DNA from 2 places in the Enterobacter sp. JS8-1 genome. Region 1 is predicted to be linked to the other one. Evidence: predicted binding sites of a transcription regulator. Region 1 holds the regulator's gene; the other holds the start of a gene.
What was found. The regulator Fur, encoded in region 1, represses iron uptake genes when iron is present. The targets are predictions, from matches to a motif close to ATAATAATGAGAACNACTATCAA.

Region 1 (8,183 bases):
TAATCAAATCGCTTTGTTGTGCAGGTTGGCCTGCACGGCTGTGATTTGCCATTGCCTGGTCCTTTTGATGCAAGGGTTAAATTGTACCGCAAACCTTTTCAATCAATTCCGCCGGGAACTGCATGGACTGCATGATGTGTTCAACCATGCTGCACTTGCGGCCCGTATTGGTATTGGTGATGACCCAGTACGGTGTGCCAGGGACATGTTTAGGTTTGGTTTGATTGCCATTTTGTAACAGCGTCTGTTCGTCGCCCGCGAAATAGACACGGGTGCGACCGTGGAGCGACTCGGTCGCTTCAGCAAACGCTTTGTTATCCAGTGAATGAAGTGTAGACAGCACCAGCATAAAGCGGTTAACCGCCTTTTTCTGCTCTGCGTATTCATCAGACAGCAGCAGTTCACGTACTGCGCGCACTTTATCTTTTGCCGGTATCACGGCAGGTTTTGCTTGTGCAACAACGCTCGGCTGAGACACGACATCTTTTGTGACAGGGGTAGCAGGCTGTGAGGCGGCGGAAATTTTAAGCATACGCCGTAAAATGTCGGACGCGCTCTCCCCGATATGCCGCGTCTGGCTGGCAATAAACTGATAGAGTTCGTCATCAACTTCGATTGTTTTCATCTTAATCCAGTGCGATATCTTATCTGAATACAAGTCGTTGGGATTATAAGGTCAAATCCCAACAGCGGATAGCGTCAAACCCGGCAGGCGGCAAAAGTCAGATTAAACTGGATCCTTGCAGCCGGGCGGCAGAATGGTCAACATGATACCCTAACCTGACATACGTAAAAAAAGAACTTTGCCATGAAATTGAATACCCGAGCGCAATCTGCACAATCGCCGAACAATAATTCTCCCATCGTACTGGTTCACGGGCTGTTTGGTAGCCTCGATAACCTGGGCGTGCTGGCGCGCGATCTGGTTTCCGACCACGATATTTTACAGGTTGATATGCGCAATCACGGTCTTTCCGGGCGTTCCGACGAGATGACCTACGCGGCGATGGCGCAGGATCTGCTGGATACGCTGGATGCACATAACCTGCAGAAGGTAACGCTGATCGGGCATTCCATGGGTGGCAAAGCGGTGATGGCCCTGACGGCGCTTGCGCCAGAGCGTATCAACGGGCTGGTTGTCATTGACGTCGCGCCTGTGGATTACAACGTCCGCCGTCACGATGAGATTTTCGCCGCTATTAATGCGGTCACAGAAGCGGGCGTCGCAACACGCCAACAGGCCGCCGCCGTAATGCGTGAGCATCTGGATGAAGAAGGCGTCGTGCAGTTCCTGCTGAAGTCGTTTGTCGACGGGCAATGGCGTTTTAACGTGCCGGTGCTCTGGGAGCAATACAACAACATCGTGGGCTGGGAAAACGTCCCCGCGTGGCCACACCCTACCCTCTTTATTCGCGGCGGAAACTCGCCTTACGTTACCGATGCCTACCGCGACACGCTGCTGGCCCAATTCCCGCAGGCTCGCGCCCATGTGATCGCCGGTGCCGGGCACTGGGTTCACGCCGAAAAACCGGACGCCGTGCTGCGCGCCATTCGTCGCTATCTCTCTGATACTGCAAATTGATTAAAAAGAGAGCGACTGGAAGGTTGTGGGCTTCCAGTCGTTGGCGTGCCGTTTTCGGTGATGTATGATGGCGCGCTTATCGCCCGGGCATTAGCAGGGCGGCGTATTTCCCCCGAAGTCTCAGAATCATGGCCAAAGAACAAACGGACCGTACGACACTAGATCTGTTCGCGAATGAGCGTCGACCGGGACGACCGAAAACGAATCCGCTCTCGCGCGATGAACAGCTGCGTATCAATAAACGCAACCAGCTTAAACGCGATAAAAATCGTGGGCTTAAGCGTGTCGAACTGAAGCTGAACGCCGATGCTGTCGATGCACTAAATGAGCTGGCCGAGGCGCGTAACATCAGCCGCAGCGAACTGATTGAAGAGATGTTAATCACCCAACTTGAGACATTGCGCAGCAAGGCATAAGTCTGAAAATCCCCTTTATGACCCTTTTCATGTAGCACAGAGTGCAGTCCTGCGCGATAGCTGTTTCCGCAGGGTTGCCTGTTCTGCTATTATTGCCCTTATCCGTGGACAAATTGCGCCACCATACCATTAAGTTTCAAGAGGTTATTTTACTCATGGCAATCATCGGCATTTTCTTTGGCAGTGATACCGGCAATACCGAAAATATCGCAAAAAACATTCAAAAACAGCTCGGTAAAGACGTTGCCGATGTGCACGACATCGCCAAGAGCAGCAAAGAAGATCTCGAAGGCTATGACATCCTGCTGCTGGGTATCCCGACCTGGTACTACGGCGAAGCGCAGTGTGACTGGGACGATTTCTTCCCAACCCTGGAAGAAGTTGACTTCAACGGTAAGCTGGTCGCGCTGTTCGGTTGTGGCGACCAGGAAGACTACGCAGAATACTTCTGTGACGCACTGGGCACCATCCGCGACATCATTGAACCGCGCGGTGCTGCTATTGTGGGCCACTGGCCAACGGCGGGTTACCACTTTGAAGCCTCTAAAGGCCTGGCAGACGACGACCACTTTGTCGGCCTGGCCATTGACGAAGACCGTCAGCCGGAACTGACCGCTGAACGCGTTGAGAAATGGGTTAAGCAGGTTCGCGAAGAACTGAACCTCGACGACATTCTTAACGCCTGATTTCCCGGTGGCGCAACTCCGGTTGCGCCCGCTTACCAGGTAAAACCGATTAAATTAATTGCTACAAACTTTTAACTTTTTCGTTCAGACCTGTACAATATCCCCCTGGTAAAAAGTGGATGCCATCGAACAAGTTTGTTGGTGATACCACGTTTTTATAAGCATACTTTGCTTGAGACTTGCAGTTTTCATTTAGCCATGGCAGTTCTATAATGAGACGCATTATCCCAAGTGCATTTTCTGTCACTTCTTCATTAGAAGTGAATCGTTTAGCAACAGGACAGATTCCGCATGACTGACAACAATACCGCATTAAAGAAGGCTGGCCTGAAAGTAACGCTTCCTCGGTTAAAAATCCTTGAAGTGCTTCAGGGGCCAGACAATCACCATGTCAGTGCGGAAGACCTCTACAAACGTCTTATCGACATGGGTGAAGAGATTGGGCTGGCAACCGTGTATCGTGTGCTGAACCAGTTCGATGACGCGGGCATTGTTACCCGTCATAACTTCGAAGGCGGCAAATCCGTTTTCGAGCTGACCCAGCAGCACCATCACGATCACCTGATCTGCCTCGATTGTGGCAAGGTTATTGAATTCAGCGATGATTCCATCGAATCACGCCAGCGTGAAATCGCCGCACGTCACGGTATTCGCCTGACCAACCACAGCCTGTACCTGTATGGTCACTGTGCTGAAGGCGATTGCCGTGAAGACGACCACGCGCACGACGCAAAATAATATCGTGTTTATACTCTGAGCCAGCCGTAAGGTTGGCTTTTTTTTTGCCTGTTTTTGGGCAAAAAAAAGCCCGGTGACGCAGCGCCACCGGGCATAAAGCAACTTATTTATTGTTACTGCGAATATCGCTCCAGATCTTATCGCAACGCTTCGCCACTTCCTGATCGTTACCGGTTTTACGCGCCTGAATGCAGGCCTGGTAATCCATCACGCGGACGTTTTCCTGCGTCGCAAACTGCTCATGCGCTTTCTCTTTCTTCAGCACGTTCAGCACGCTCTGACAGGCTTCGATTTTCTCGGGCGACCCTTCCGCCGTATTGATACAGGCGCTATAGGCCTCCTTCAGGCGGGAATCTTCTTTTGGTGCCTCAGTCTGAGCACACGCCACCAGCCCTGATACCAGCAACGCGACGATTACGATTTTTTTCATCATGTGCAGTCTCCATACCGGCGGGACATTGCCCGCCGGTGTGTTCATCAGAAGATAGTGAATGGCGCAATGACCATGAATTTCACGTCACGTTCATCCTGGAAGATGTTGCCGTAACCGCCCGCGTAACTCGGGATATCGGAGTGGTTGTCATACTGCGTGAAGTGCAGTTTGAACATCGTGCCTTTTGCACGGCCATCCTGCAGGGTGTAGATTGCATCCAGGCTGTAAGAAGACTCTTTCAGACGATAGTTTGGATCGTAGTACGCGTCCGGTGTCGCCATATCCGCAGGTTTTGCGCCCCAGGCGTAAGCGTAAGATGCACCCACCGCCCAGCCAGGCAGGTTCCAGTTTTTCAGGTCATACATTGCGCCGAAGAACACCGCTTTTTCGCCGTCGGCGTTGAAGTCAGAGCGGTTATCCCACCAGATATCGAGACGACCGTTAGAGGACGCGTAGGTTGGCGTCATACGCTGCAGGAAATAGCCCTGCTGCCCTTCTGCCTTCACCCATGTTCCTTCCAGACGTAAATCGACCTGGCCCACTTTGTAGCCGAAGGTCAGTGCCTGCAGCCATGCAGTGCCGTCATAGATATCGTTAACGGTGCCATTGCTGGCTTTATCGCGCGTGCCGTAAAACTGGTAGCTGGTGCTCAGCGGGCTGCCCACGACATCAAATTTGTAGCTGGCTTTAGCAAAATACTGATCGATATAACCTTCCGCCTGACCAAATGCAGCTTCCAGGACCAGGTCGTTTTTGAAGTCGTATTTTGCGCCCAGCGAGTGGAGGTAATCGACTTTGGTTTTCTTATCGTTCTGGTAGAACTTGTCCATCTCAATGTGCCACGGTGCTTTGTACTCGTTGGTCCACATATAGGAGAAGCTCAGCGCGCCCGCATCGCCGTAGTCAAAGTTAGCCCCGGCTTCCGCACCCTGGTAGGTACCCGGCATAAAGCTCCAGTGCGGCGCTAACAGCGTTTGACCGGTTGGCTGAATATAGCCCCCACGTGCCCACACCGGGCCGTATTTGAATTTCGCTGCTGCCTTGTACAGGCTGACACCGCTTTTATCGCCAGACCAGTCTTCTTTATACGCTTTGTTACTGGAGGAGAAGGCGATTTCGTTCGGGTGTGCGCTGTCGCCGTTTTCAGCCATTTCAATGGCGGTGAAGGCAGCAATATCCAGACCGAACATATCCGCGGCATAGCCTGACTGGAAGTCCAGGTTGGCGTTCCAGGTGGAGTGCGAAAGGTTGGTTTTGTATTTGTCTTCAGTGACGTCTTTACGGTCACGCTCACGCTGCCAGTAATAAATACCGCCCGTGAGGGTAGAATCATCGATGAAACCTTCTGCCTTAGCTTCTGGGGTGATCGCCAGGCTCGACATTGCTGTCACACCGACGATAGCCAGCGCCAGCGCACTACGTTTGCCACTGAACGTACGCATAGATTATTCCTCTTTGACGAATTAAAACGCCTTAACGGCGAAAATATAAAAGACCAAAAGGTCAGGGGTAGTTAGAAATACCCTCGAATTAACTACCGCCTTTAGGTTATTTTTCGCGACGCGAATTATCAATGCTTTTCCGTGGGCAAAAGTCAGGATTATGACGAAGTGCACATAATTCGTAGTGCTTTGTAACATTTAGAGGAGAGCGAGGATTGGCGGGGAAATATCAGAAATTTCAGCGGGTAGCGCAGGTATTTGCTGTTTATTTTTCATCCTTTTTGTATTTCGTAAAAATACAAACTTTTTTTTAGAAAAATAAGTAGCACCTCATTGACCTGATATTTTAGCGGCTTATCTTTAAGCCCTGGCTTAATACCATGATCATTAAATAAAAAAAACGCCGCAATAAGCGGCGTTTGTTTCTCCTTGACCAGAGCAGCAATATTATTCGCCGATCTTAGCCCAGGTGTCACGCAGGCCGACGGTACGGTTAAATACCGGTTTTTCTGCGGTGCTGTAACGGCTGTCCAGGCAGAAGTAACCTTCACGCTCGAACTGGAACGCTTTACCCGCTTCAGCCGCTTTCAGGGACGGCTCAGCGTAACCCTGCCTGATAACGAGTGATTCAGGATTAATGGTCGCCAGGAAATCGTCAGCCGCGCCTGGGTTAGGCACGCTGAACAGACGGTCATACAGACGGATCTCAACCGGCAGCGCATGGGAAGCGCTCACCCAGTGAATAACGCCCTTCACCTTACGGCCATCAGCAGGGTCTTTACTCAGCGTTTCTGCATCGTAAGAACAGAAAATGGTGGTGATGTTACCTTCTGCATCTTTCTCAACGCGCTCAGCTTTAATCACGTATGCATTACGCAGACGGACTTCTTTGCCCAGCACCAGACGCTTGTACTGCTTGTTCGCTTCTTCGCGGAAGTCAGCACGATCGATCCAGATCTCGCCGCTGAACGGCACGTCGCGGGTACCCATCTCCGGCTTGCTCGGATGGTTAGGCATAGACACCAGCTCGCTCTCGCCCTGCGGGTAGTTTTCGATAACCAGTTTAACCGGGTCGATCACCGCCATCGCGCGCGGGGCGTTTTCGTTCAGGTCTTCACGGATGCAGGACTCCAGAGAAGCGATTTCAATGGTGTTGTCCTGTTTGGTGACGCCGATACGTTTGCAGAACTCGCGGATAGACGCGGAGGTGTAGCCACGACGACGCAGACCGGAGATGGTCGGCATACGCGGGTCATCCCAGCCTTCAACGTGCTTGTCAGTGACCAGCAGGTTCAGCTTACGCTTGGACATCACGGTGTATTCCAGGTTCAGACGAGAGAACTCGTACTGACGTGGATGCACAGGAATGGTGATGTTATCCAGCACCCAGTCGTACAGACGGCGGTTGTCCTGGAACTCCAGCGTACACAGAGAGTGCGTAATGCCTTCCAGCGCATCGCTGATGCAGTGGGTGAAGTCGTACATCGGGTAGATGCACCACTTGTTACCGGTCTGGTGGTGTTCCGCAAACTTAATGCGGTACAACACCGGATCGCGCATCACGATGAACGGAGAGGCCATGTCGATTTTGGCACGCAGACACGCTTTGCCTTCTTCGAAGCCACCGGCACGCATTTTTTCAAACAGCGCCAGGTTCTCTTCTACGCTGCGATCGCGGTATGGGCTGTTTTTGCCCGGTGCGGTCAGCGAGCCGCGGTATTCACGGATTTCGTCAGCAGAGAGTTCGTCGACATACGCCAGACCTTTGTTGATAAGCTCTACAGCGTAGGCGTACAGCTGATCGAAATAGTCAGAGGAGTAGCAAATATCGCCAGACCAGCTGAAGCCCAGCCATTGCACGTCGTTCTTGATGGACTCAACGTATTCGATGTCTTCTTTTACTGGGTTGGTGTCATCGAAACGCAGGTTGCACTGGCCCTGATAGTCTTGCGCAATACCAAAGTTCAGGCAGATAGATTTTGCATGCCCAATATGCAGGTAGCCGTTCGGCTCCGGCGGGAAGCGGGTATGAATTGTGGTGTGCTTACCACTGGCCAGATCTTCATCGATGATCTGACGAATAAAGTTACTCGGGCGGGCTTCTGCCTCACTCATCGTGGATTCCTCAAAGCGTAAACAACGTATAACGGCATATGATCTTATAAGCCGGACGTAGTGACAACCCTTAGTTACGGAAAATACGTATCAGATGAAAATAATGGGGGCGTTTGCTGCAAAAAAAAGCGGCGGAGGATATCCCCCGCCGCTTAAGGCATGACTCTACTCAGGAGCGATTACTTGCCTTTAATCTCATACAGTGGCGTTTGGCCCGCAACCACCTGACCTTTCGCCTGGATAACCAGACCGCTGAAGTCGTCGATGTTGCTGCACACGACCGGGCTGATCATCGAGCGCGCGTTAGCGTTCAGGAAGTCCAGATCCATTTCAAGAATCGGCTGGCCTGCCACGACTTCTGCCCCCTCTTCCACCAGGCGAGTAAAGCCCTGGCCGTTCAGCGCAACGGTATCGATACCCATGTGGACAACGATCTCCGCGCCTTTTTCCGTTTCGAGGCAGAACGCGTGGTTAGTGTTGAAGATTTTCACGATGGTACCGGCAGCAGGAGACACAACGGTTTTGTCCGTTGGCTTCACGGCCACGCCGTCACCGACCGCTTTGCTGGCGAACGCTTCGTCAGGTACCTGCTCAATGGCAACCACGTCACCCGTAACCGGGGACACCAGCGCGGCGATGGTCACCGCATTTGGCACAGCCTGTGGTTTAGCAGCAGCGGGGGCAGCAGGCGCTGCAGTGGCTTCAGCTGCGGCTACCGGACCCGTCGTTTTCATCGCGTTAGCAATTTTCTCTGCCACGAAGCCGACGATA
Region 2 (8,183 bases), 2.1 Mb from region 1:
TAAGCCTGGCCGTGGCGAACCGCATCCGCAGCTGGCGCAAAGAGAAAAAGCTGTCGCTGGACGAGCTGTCCCGCCGCGCCAGCGTCAGCAAAGGGATGCTGGTGGAGATCGAAAAGGGCGCAGCCAACCCCAGCATCGCCATTTTGTGCAAGCTGGCCGCCGCGCTCGGCATCTCGGTGGCGGATATCGTCAATGTCTCCAGCGAGCCGCTGGTGCACATTATCGAAGAAGCGGCGATCCCGGTTCTGTGGCAGGGCGCACAGGGCGGTTACGCCAGGCTGCTGGCAGGCACCGCGGGCCCGGACATGATTGAGCTGTGGCAGTGGGAGATGCATCCGGGGGAGTATTTCACCTCGACAGGGCATCCGGCGGGAACCTTTGAGCTGCTGCACGTGAACGAAGGCGTGTTGACGCTGACGGTGGACGAGACGGTTACGCAGCTGAACGCTGGCGCGTCGGCGGTGGCGAAAACCGAAGCGGCGCACGGTTATGCGAACGAAGGGGAGAGCGTACTGCGCTTCACTATGACGGTGGCGGAGTTTCACCGTTAAAAAGCAGCCCGGTGGCGCTACGCTTACCGGGCCTACATATGCAGTATTTTGTCGGCCGGGTAAGCGTAGCGCCACCCGGCGTTGATTACGCCTCTTCCACACTGACCCTGAGCGCTGCCAGCGCTTTGCGCGCCGCTTTCAGCACCTGCTCACACTGCTCAATCGTCAGCGTCAGCGGTGGCTCAATGCGGATGGTTTTCGAGTTGTTGAGCGTCCCGGCCACCAGCACCCGCTGGCGGAACATCTCGCTCGCGAAGCTGTAGCCGATTTCGTTGTCGACAAACTCGATTGCCATAAGCATCCCTTTACCGCGCGCCTCCTGCACAAGGTCCGGATATTCCCGGCCCAACTGGCGGAAGCCGTCCAGCAGCATGTCGCCTTTCTGCTCCGCCTGCGCGGGCAGGTTTTGCTCCAGCAGCACGTTGATGGTCGCCAGCGCCGCCGCACAGGCCAGCGGGTTGCCGCCAAAGGTGGTGGTATGCAGGAACGGGTTGTCGAACAGCACCGAGAACACCTCTTCCGTCGCAACCGTCGCGCCTATTGGCATCACGCCGCCGCCGAGCGCCTTCGCCAGGCACAGGATGTCCGGCTGAACGTTTTCATGCTCGCAGGCAAACATCTTGCCAGTGCGCCCCATGCCGGTTTGCACTTCGTCGAGGATCAGCAGCGCGCCAAACTCATCGCACAGCTGTCGCACGGCGGGCAGATAGCCTTGCGGAGGCAAGATCACGCCGCCTTCACCCTGGATAGGCTCCAGGAGCACCGCTGCCACATCGTCGCCGGTTTTACGGCATTCACTCAGCACGGTGCGCATGGCGTTAATGTCACCGAACGGCACGTGGCGGAAGCCCGGCAGCAGCGGCATAAACGGTTTGCGGAAGGTGGATTTGGCGGTCGCCGACAGTGCGCCCAGGGATTTCCCGTGGAACGCGCCGCTGGTGGCGATAAAGGTAAATTTCCCGCGCGGTGACTGGTACGCTTTGGCGAGTTTAATCGCCGCTTCGACCGATTCCGTGCCGCTGTTGCTAAAGAAGCTGTACTTCAGTTTGCCGGGCGTTAAGGCCGCCAGCGTTTTCGCGAGCATGGCGCGAAGCGGGTCGAGAAGTTCCTGGCTATGGAGAGGTTGTTTCGCAAGTTGATTCTGTACGGCGGAAACCACAACTGGATTACGGTGCCCCACGTTGAAAATACCAAAACCCCCCAGGCAATCGATAAATTCCTGTCCCTGGGTGTCGACAAGCGTGTTCAGACTTCCCGCTTGCCACTCTACGGCTCCGTAATCCCCGCCGGCGGTAACAGATTTGCGATACTCAAGAAAACCAGGATTCACATGCTCTTTAAAGTAATCGATGACCTCTCGGTTAAGTTGTTTCATCTCCTCATGATCGAGCGTTCGCTTCTCAATGAGATTCAGTGCGTGCGCGGTACAGGCAAGAGCCGAGGCGCTGGAAGGTAACCTGTTCAAAATGTGCTCCCGGGGATCGCGTATCACATGATACTGCGTTAAGTATTGCAGGGATTACGCCACTTCAGCGGACTTAACGAAAATCGGGATAAATACCAGGTTAAAATAATGTTGCGCAATATTTAATCATGCCGATACCAGCCTGATGGGATGAAGGCCGGAGGGGAGAGCGCGATGGATGGGGTCAATTGCACCGGAGTGGTGCGAAAGATGCCACTTAAGTGGGCGTTAATAGATCATGCTTTACAGGTAATTTCTCTACGAAAGTATTTTAAATCAATCGATTAGAAAAGCGTACAGAAAGTGCGGTTTACCCGAAATTTGCGATCTCGATCGGATTTAACAACTAAAGATAAATTTGTAACCGCCGAAAAAACAATAAACCACAAAATTAACACTCGAATAACCTGCAAGGAATGCCCGCCATGTCCTCTCCATCCTTTGTCACCCAGAATGAATTCCCTCTGGATAGTGACACCACTCTTATGTCTACCACCGATCTCCAGAGCTACATGACCCATGCCAACGACACCTTTGTGCAGGTAAGTGGCTATACGCTCCAGGAACTGATGGGACAGCCTCACAATATGGTGCGTCACCCCGACATGCCGAAAGCGGCCTTCGCCGACATGTGGTACACGCTGCAACAGGGGGAACCGTGGAGCGGGATTGTCAAAAACCGCCGTAAAAACGGCGACCACTACTGGGTGCGAGCGAACGCCGTGCCGATGGTGCGCCACGGAAAAATGACCGGCTATATGTCGATTCGCACAAAAGCGACGGCTGAAGAGATTGCGACCGTGGAGCCTTTATATAAGGCGCTCAATGAAGGCCGTTGTAAAAAACGTATCCATAAAGGGCTGGTGGTGCGCAAAGGCTGGCTCGGGAAGTTACCGGCTATGCCGCTGCGCTGGCGGGTTCGTAGCGTCATGGCGGCGCTGTTTACGGTGATGGCTGCCACGCTGGCGTTAACCTCTGCGGGGTGGCCATCGCTGGTGGCTGCTGCCGTCGTGATGGTCGTCGGGACGATGCTGTTCGAGCAGCAGATTGTCCGACCGATGGAAAATGTCACGCGTCAGGCGCTGAAGGTCGCGACCGGTGAGCGTAACAGCGTGCAGCACCTGAACCGCAGCGACGAGCTGGGGCTGACGCTGCGCGCGATCGGACAGCTGGGGCTGATGTGTCGCTGGTTAATCAATGATGTTTCAAGCCAGGTGGTGAGCGTGCGCGATGGCAGCGATAAGCTGGCGCAGGGGAATGACGATCTCAACGACCGCACGCGTCAGACCGTCACCAATGTGCAGCAGACCGTGGCGACGATGAATCAAATGGCCGCCTCGGTACAAAGCAACTCAGAAACCGCTGCCGAAGTCGATAAGCTCTCCGTGGCGGCCAGCAACGCGGCGACCAAAGGCGGAAATGCGATGCAGACGGTGGTGAAAACCATGGATGATATTGCTGACAGCACCCAGCGGATTGGCTCGATCACTTCGCTTATCAATGACATCGCTTTCCAGACCAATATTCTGGCGCTGAACGCGGCAGTGGAAGCGGCACGCGCAGGCGAACAGGGCAAAGGCTTTGCGGTCGTGGCCGGTGAGGTTCGTCACCTCGCCAGCCGCAGCGCCAGTGCGGCTAACGATATCCGTAAGCTGATTGACGCCAGCGCCAGTAAGGTACAGTCCGGCTCCGATCAGGTTCACGCGGCAGGCCGCACAATGGATGACATTGTTGAGCAGGTGAAAAACGTCACGCAGCTTATTGCCCAGATTAGCCACGCCACGTCTGAACAGGCTACCGGGCTGTCCGAGTTAACCCGGGCCGTTGCCGAACTGGACAGTATTACCCAGAAAAATGCGGACCTGGTAGAGGAGAGCGCGCAGATCTCCGCCATGGTGAAGCACCGTGCGGGGCGTCTCAAAGATGCCGTGACCGTGCTCCATTGAGCCAGTAATGTTCCAGAAAAGCCGTTTATGCCACCAGGTCTAAACGGCGTTTTAATGTGATTATTTTTAATGTTTATTGTTAATGTGATATTAAATAACTAAAAAAATCCGCTCAGTTATTTATGCCTGCCTAAGTCAGTTTTCCCCGATGCTATTTCAGAAATGCCCTCTCTGGTGGTTACGCAACGATCGATGCGCCAAAATTAATAGACTGTACCTATCCATTGTGATGGTTATGAAATAAAAAAACGATCAAAGTCATAAAGTTAGCGCGTTCGTTACCGATAACGGTGATCGTCTGAGAAATAATCACATCGATGGAGTAAATATGTTCTTACATGACGTAAAGATCGGCACGAAATTATTTCTGGCGTTTGGGTTCTTTATTGTTCTGATGATCGTCAGTGCGAGTGTCTCATTGCTGAGCCTGAATCGGGCGAACAACGGGATGCAGACTATCATTACCCACGATTATCCAACCACGGTAAAAGCCAACCAGCTAATCGACAACTTCCAGGAATTTATAAGCACGCAGCAGCTTATGCTGCTGGACGAGCAGGGCACCTACACGGGGCAATCTCAGCAGCGTCTGAAAGAGATCAGCGAGCACATTACGGTGATCCTGGGCGAGCTGAACAACGCGTTGCAGGATCAGAAGTCTCAGCAGGTGCTGGCGGATATCCGCAGCGTGCGCCAGCAGTATCTGGACTCGCGCTACCGCATTTTACAGGCGGTACAGAACAACAACCGTGCGGGCGCTATCCAGGAGATGATGACCAACACCCTCACCGTGCAGCAGGCTTACAAAGCGAAGGTGCAGGCGCTGATCGCCATCCAAAACAACGAGATGCAGAGCGCGGGCGCGCAGGTGGACGGTGATTTCCGAACCAACCGCATGCTGCTGCTCCTGATCACGCTCTTCAGCGTGGCGGCGGGCAGCCTGATCGGCTGGTTTATCGTACGCTCCATTACCCGTCCGCTGGGCGAGGCGGTGAGCTTTGCAGAAGCCATTGCCGATGGCGATCTGACCGACAGCATTACGTCTCACGGTAAAGACGAAACCGGCCTGTTGTTGCATGCGCTGATGGAGATGAAAACCCGTCTGCTGGAGATTGTGCAGCAGGTGCAAACCGGCTCGGAAAACATCTCCAGCGCCGCCGCGCAGATTGTCGCAGGCAACCAGGATCTGGCCGCGCGCACCGAAGAGCAGGCCAGTTCCGTCGAGCAGACGGCAGCCTCGATGGAGCAGATCACCGCGACGGTGAAAAACACCGCGTCGCACACCGGGGAAGCGACCACCCTCTCTGCCGATGCCGCCACGGTGGTGAAAAACAACGGTGAGATGATGAAACAGGTGACCAGCAAAATGCGCCTGATTAACGAAACATCCAACCGGATGTCCGACATTATCGACCTGATCGACGCCATTGCCTTCCAGACCAATATTCTGGCGCTGAACGCAGCAGTCGAGGCGGCACGTGCGGGAGAGCACGGCCGTGGCTTTGCGGTGGTCGCGGGCGAAGTGCGCCAGCTGGCACAGAAGAGCGCCTCTTCGGCGAGTGAAATCCGCCAGCTGATTGAAAGCTCCACCAGCCAGACTCAGGACGGGATGAACCTGGTGGAAAAAGCCAGCGGGCTGATCAACGGGATGGTCGGCAACGTGGAGGAGATGGACGTGATCCTGCGTGAGATCCGTCAGGCCAGCCATGAGCAGACGGAAGGCATCTCGCAGATCAACAGTGCGATTGGCCTGATTGACGCCACCACCCAGCAGAACTCGGCGCTGGTGGAGGAGTCCGTTGCGGCGGCGGCATCGCTGAACGATCAGGCGATGCACCTGAAAGAGTTGGTAAAAGTGTTCCGCGTCAGCGAGCGCGCGCTCGCTTAATCCAGCTGGGAGATCTCCAGCGCCGCGCGGTCGATCACGCCGACGATCTGCTTGAGCTGCGCGTCGCTGAGCTCTCCCTGATTCACCTTCAGGTCCAGCACCGCTTTGAAGTTTTCCAGCGCCCGCTTCATCTGCGGGTTTTTGCGCAGCTGGAAGCCGACGCTGCGCGCTTTGATGCGCACCTGGATCTGTTCCAGCTGTTCCCGGTTTTCATCCAGCCAGTTTTGTCCTTCAGCGGTTATCGCAATTTTCTTACGACCGCTCTCTTCTTCCGTAATGGTGATAAACGTCTGATCCTGCAGATAATCCAGGGTTGGGTAGATCACGCCCGGGCTCGGCGTGTAGTTCCCCTGCGTCAGGTTCTCGATCTCTTTGATCAGCTCATAACCGTGACTGGCATTGCGGGTCAGAATATCCAGGATCACCAGCCGTAGATCGCCGTGGCCGAAAAAGCGCGGTCGGCGTCCACCGCCTTCATGTTCGTGTCGCATAGTGACTCTCTTAATTTGATATATCTAAACTATATCTTAGATATATTCAGATGCAATCTAAAAGATCTTGCATTCTTGGTTAATAGCAATCATTATCATTAAAAAATCAATTTCGATATATCGTATTCACCTGAGAAGGGCATAAAAATGACATCAACCCGTTACCCTCAACGTGTCCGCAATGACCTGCGCTTTCGCGAGCTGAACGTGCTCCGCGTCGAGCGCGTCAGCGCTGGCTTCCAGCGCGTTGTCCTCGGCGGTGAGGCGCTGGAAGGCTTTAGCTCCCGCGGTTTCGACGACCACACCAAGGTCTTTTTCCCTGCGCCGGGCGCGACCTTTGTTCCGCCCGTTGTCACCGATGAAGGCATCGAGTGGGGCGACGGCGTGCGCCCGCAGGCGCGTGACTATACGCCCCTGTTCGATGAGGAGAAAAATGAGCTGGTGCTGGATTTCTTCGTTCATAATGGCGGCGTTGCCTGCAGCTGGGCGGTAGCGGCCAAACCTGGCGACAAACTCACTATCGGTGGGCCGCGCGGATCGCTGGTGGTGCCGGAAGATTACGCCTGGCAGCTGTACGTGTGCGATGAATCCGGGATGCCCGCGCTGCGCCGCCGTTTAGAAGGCATCGCAAAACTGCCGGTACGCCCGGACGTTCATGCGGTCGTGACCGTGGGTGACGGATCTTATAAGGACTATCTGGCGCACCTGAGTGAATTCAACCTCACCTGGATTGTGGGCCACAACCCGCAGGCGGTGGCCGATCATCTGGCGACGCTGGCCGTGCCCGAAGAGGATTACTTTATCTGGCTGACCGGGGAAGGGAAGGTGGTGAAAAACCTGAGCCGCCAGTTTGAAACCGACGCGATTGACCAACAGCTGGTGCGTGCCAGCGCATACTGGCACGCTAAATAGTCAGGCTGCGGACTCCAGCTGCGCTTCGCTCACCTGATGTTCGAGCGAGGCGCGGACCTCATGCAGCGCCTTCTCCTGCTGGGCAAAGTAGGCTTCCATATTGTTCAGCGACGACACCAGCAGCCAGGATTCTTCTTTCTCCAGCTCCGCCAGCTCGTTCACTAAGGTGTCGATTTGCTCGCGCACCTGCGCCATTTTTTTGCGGATACGCTCCAGATCGTTCAGCCTGTCGCTCGCCATCATTGGCTCAAAGCCCTGCTGCAGGCGTGCCACCAGTGAACGGATCGCTTTCACATCCCCGCGCTGTTTGGCCTGGTTAAGCTGCACCATCATGGTGTTAGCTTCTTCTTTCAGATCGTCTGCCACCAGATCCGGGTGGCACAGCTTGCTCGCCTGACGCCACAGGCGTTTCAGCTCGTTCCGATCCTCTTCCGAGAGATCTTTCCCTTTGCGCAGACGTACTTCGGCATCGTGATGCTGCTCGCGATACTTCTCGTACTCTTCGTTAGCCTCATCGCGCGCCTGGCGCGCGGGCTCTTCTTCACGCGTTAAGCCGCTCTCCAGTTCCAGCGCTTCGGCCAGAAGATTGGCAATCAGGTTGCTTTGCTGCTGCAGCTGTTTACGCGCCTCGGCAGCCTGTACGGAATCGGCCGGGAGATCGCGCCAGCGCTGGGTGAGCGTTGCCAGCACCTCTACCGCCTGCGCCATATAGCGCTGACAGCGGCGATAATCTTCTTCGCGACGACGCGCCTCCGCCTGCTGACGGCGCAGGTTTAACTCCGCCAGCGTTTTACGCAGGGCGAGGATCTGCTGCATCAGCGGCCCGAGACGGGAGAAATAGAGATCGTTGAACTCATCAAGCTGCTGCACGCGGGCGTTGCGGCGGTCAATCAGGTCGCGCAGACGCTCTTCCAGCGCCTTCAGCTCCAG

Region 2: a site for Fur is predicted at 6,418-6,440, ahead of ACOQH0_RS19810 (siderophore-interacting protein). Genes of this name have one in related genera too.

Annotation. Positions count from the first base shown of each region.
Region 1 covers NZ_CP185805.1:1,383,347-1,391,529, reverse strand. The annotation lists gene pgm (phosphoglucomutase (alpha-D-glucose-1,6-bisphosphate-dependent)) at 1-52, opposite strand, end outside; gene seqA (replication initiation negative regulator SeqA) at 77-625, opposite strand; gene ybfF (esterase) at 809-1,582, shown strand; gene ybfE (LexA regulated protein) at 1,711-1,998, shown strand; gene fldA (flavodoxin FldA) at 2,154-2,684, shown strand; gene fur (ferric iron uptake transcriptional regulator) at 2,976-3,422, shown strand; gene chiQ (ChiQ/YbfN family lipoprotein) at 3,526-3,852, opposite strand; gene chiP (chitoporin ChiP) at 3,900-5,297, opposite strand; gene glnS (glutamine--tRNA ligase) at 5,745-7,412, opposite strand; gene nagE (N-acetylglucosamine-specific PTS transporter subunit IIBC) at 7,592-8,183, opposite strand, start outside.
Region 2 covers NZ_CP185805.1:4,160,054-4,168,236, reverse strand. The annotation lists gene ACOQH0_RS19835 (helix-turn-helix domain-containing protein) at 1-551, shown strand, start outside; gene ygjG (putrescine aminotransferase) at 637-2,016, opposite strand; gene ACOQH0_RS19825 (methyl-accepting chemotaxis protein) at 2,442-3,962, shown strand; gene ACOQH0_RS19820 (methyl-accepting chemotaxis protein) at 4,291-5,850, shown strand; gene ACOQH0_RS19815 (PadR family transcriptional regulator) at 5,847-6,341, opposite strand; gene ACOQH0_RS19810 (siderophore-interacting protein) at 6,489-7,253, shown strand; gene ACOQH0_RS19805 (DNA repair protein) at 7,254-8,183, opposite strand, start outside.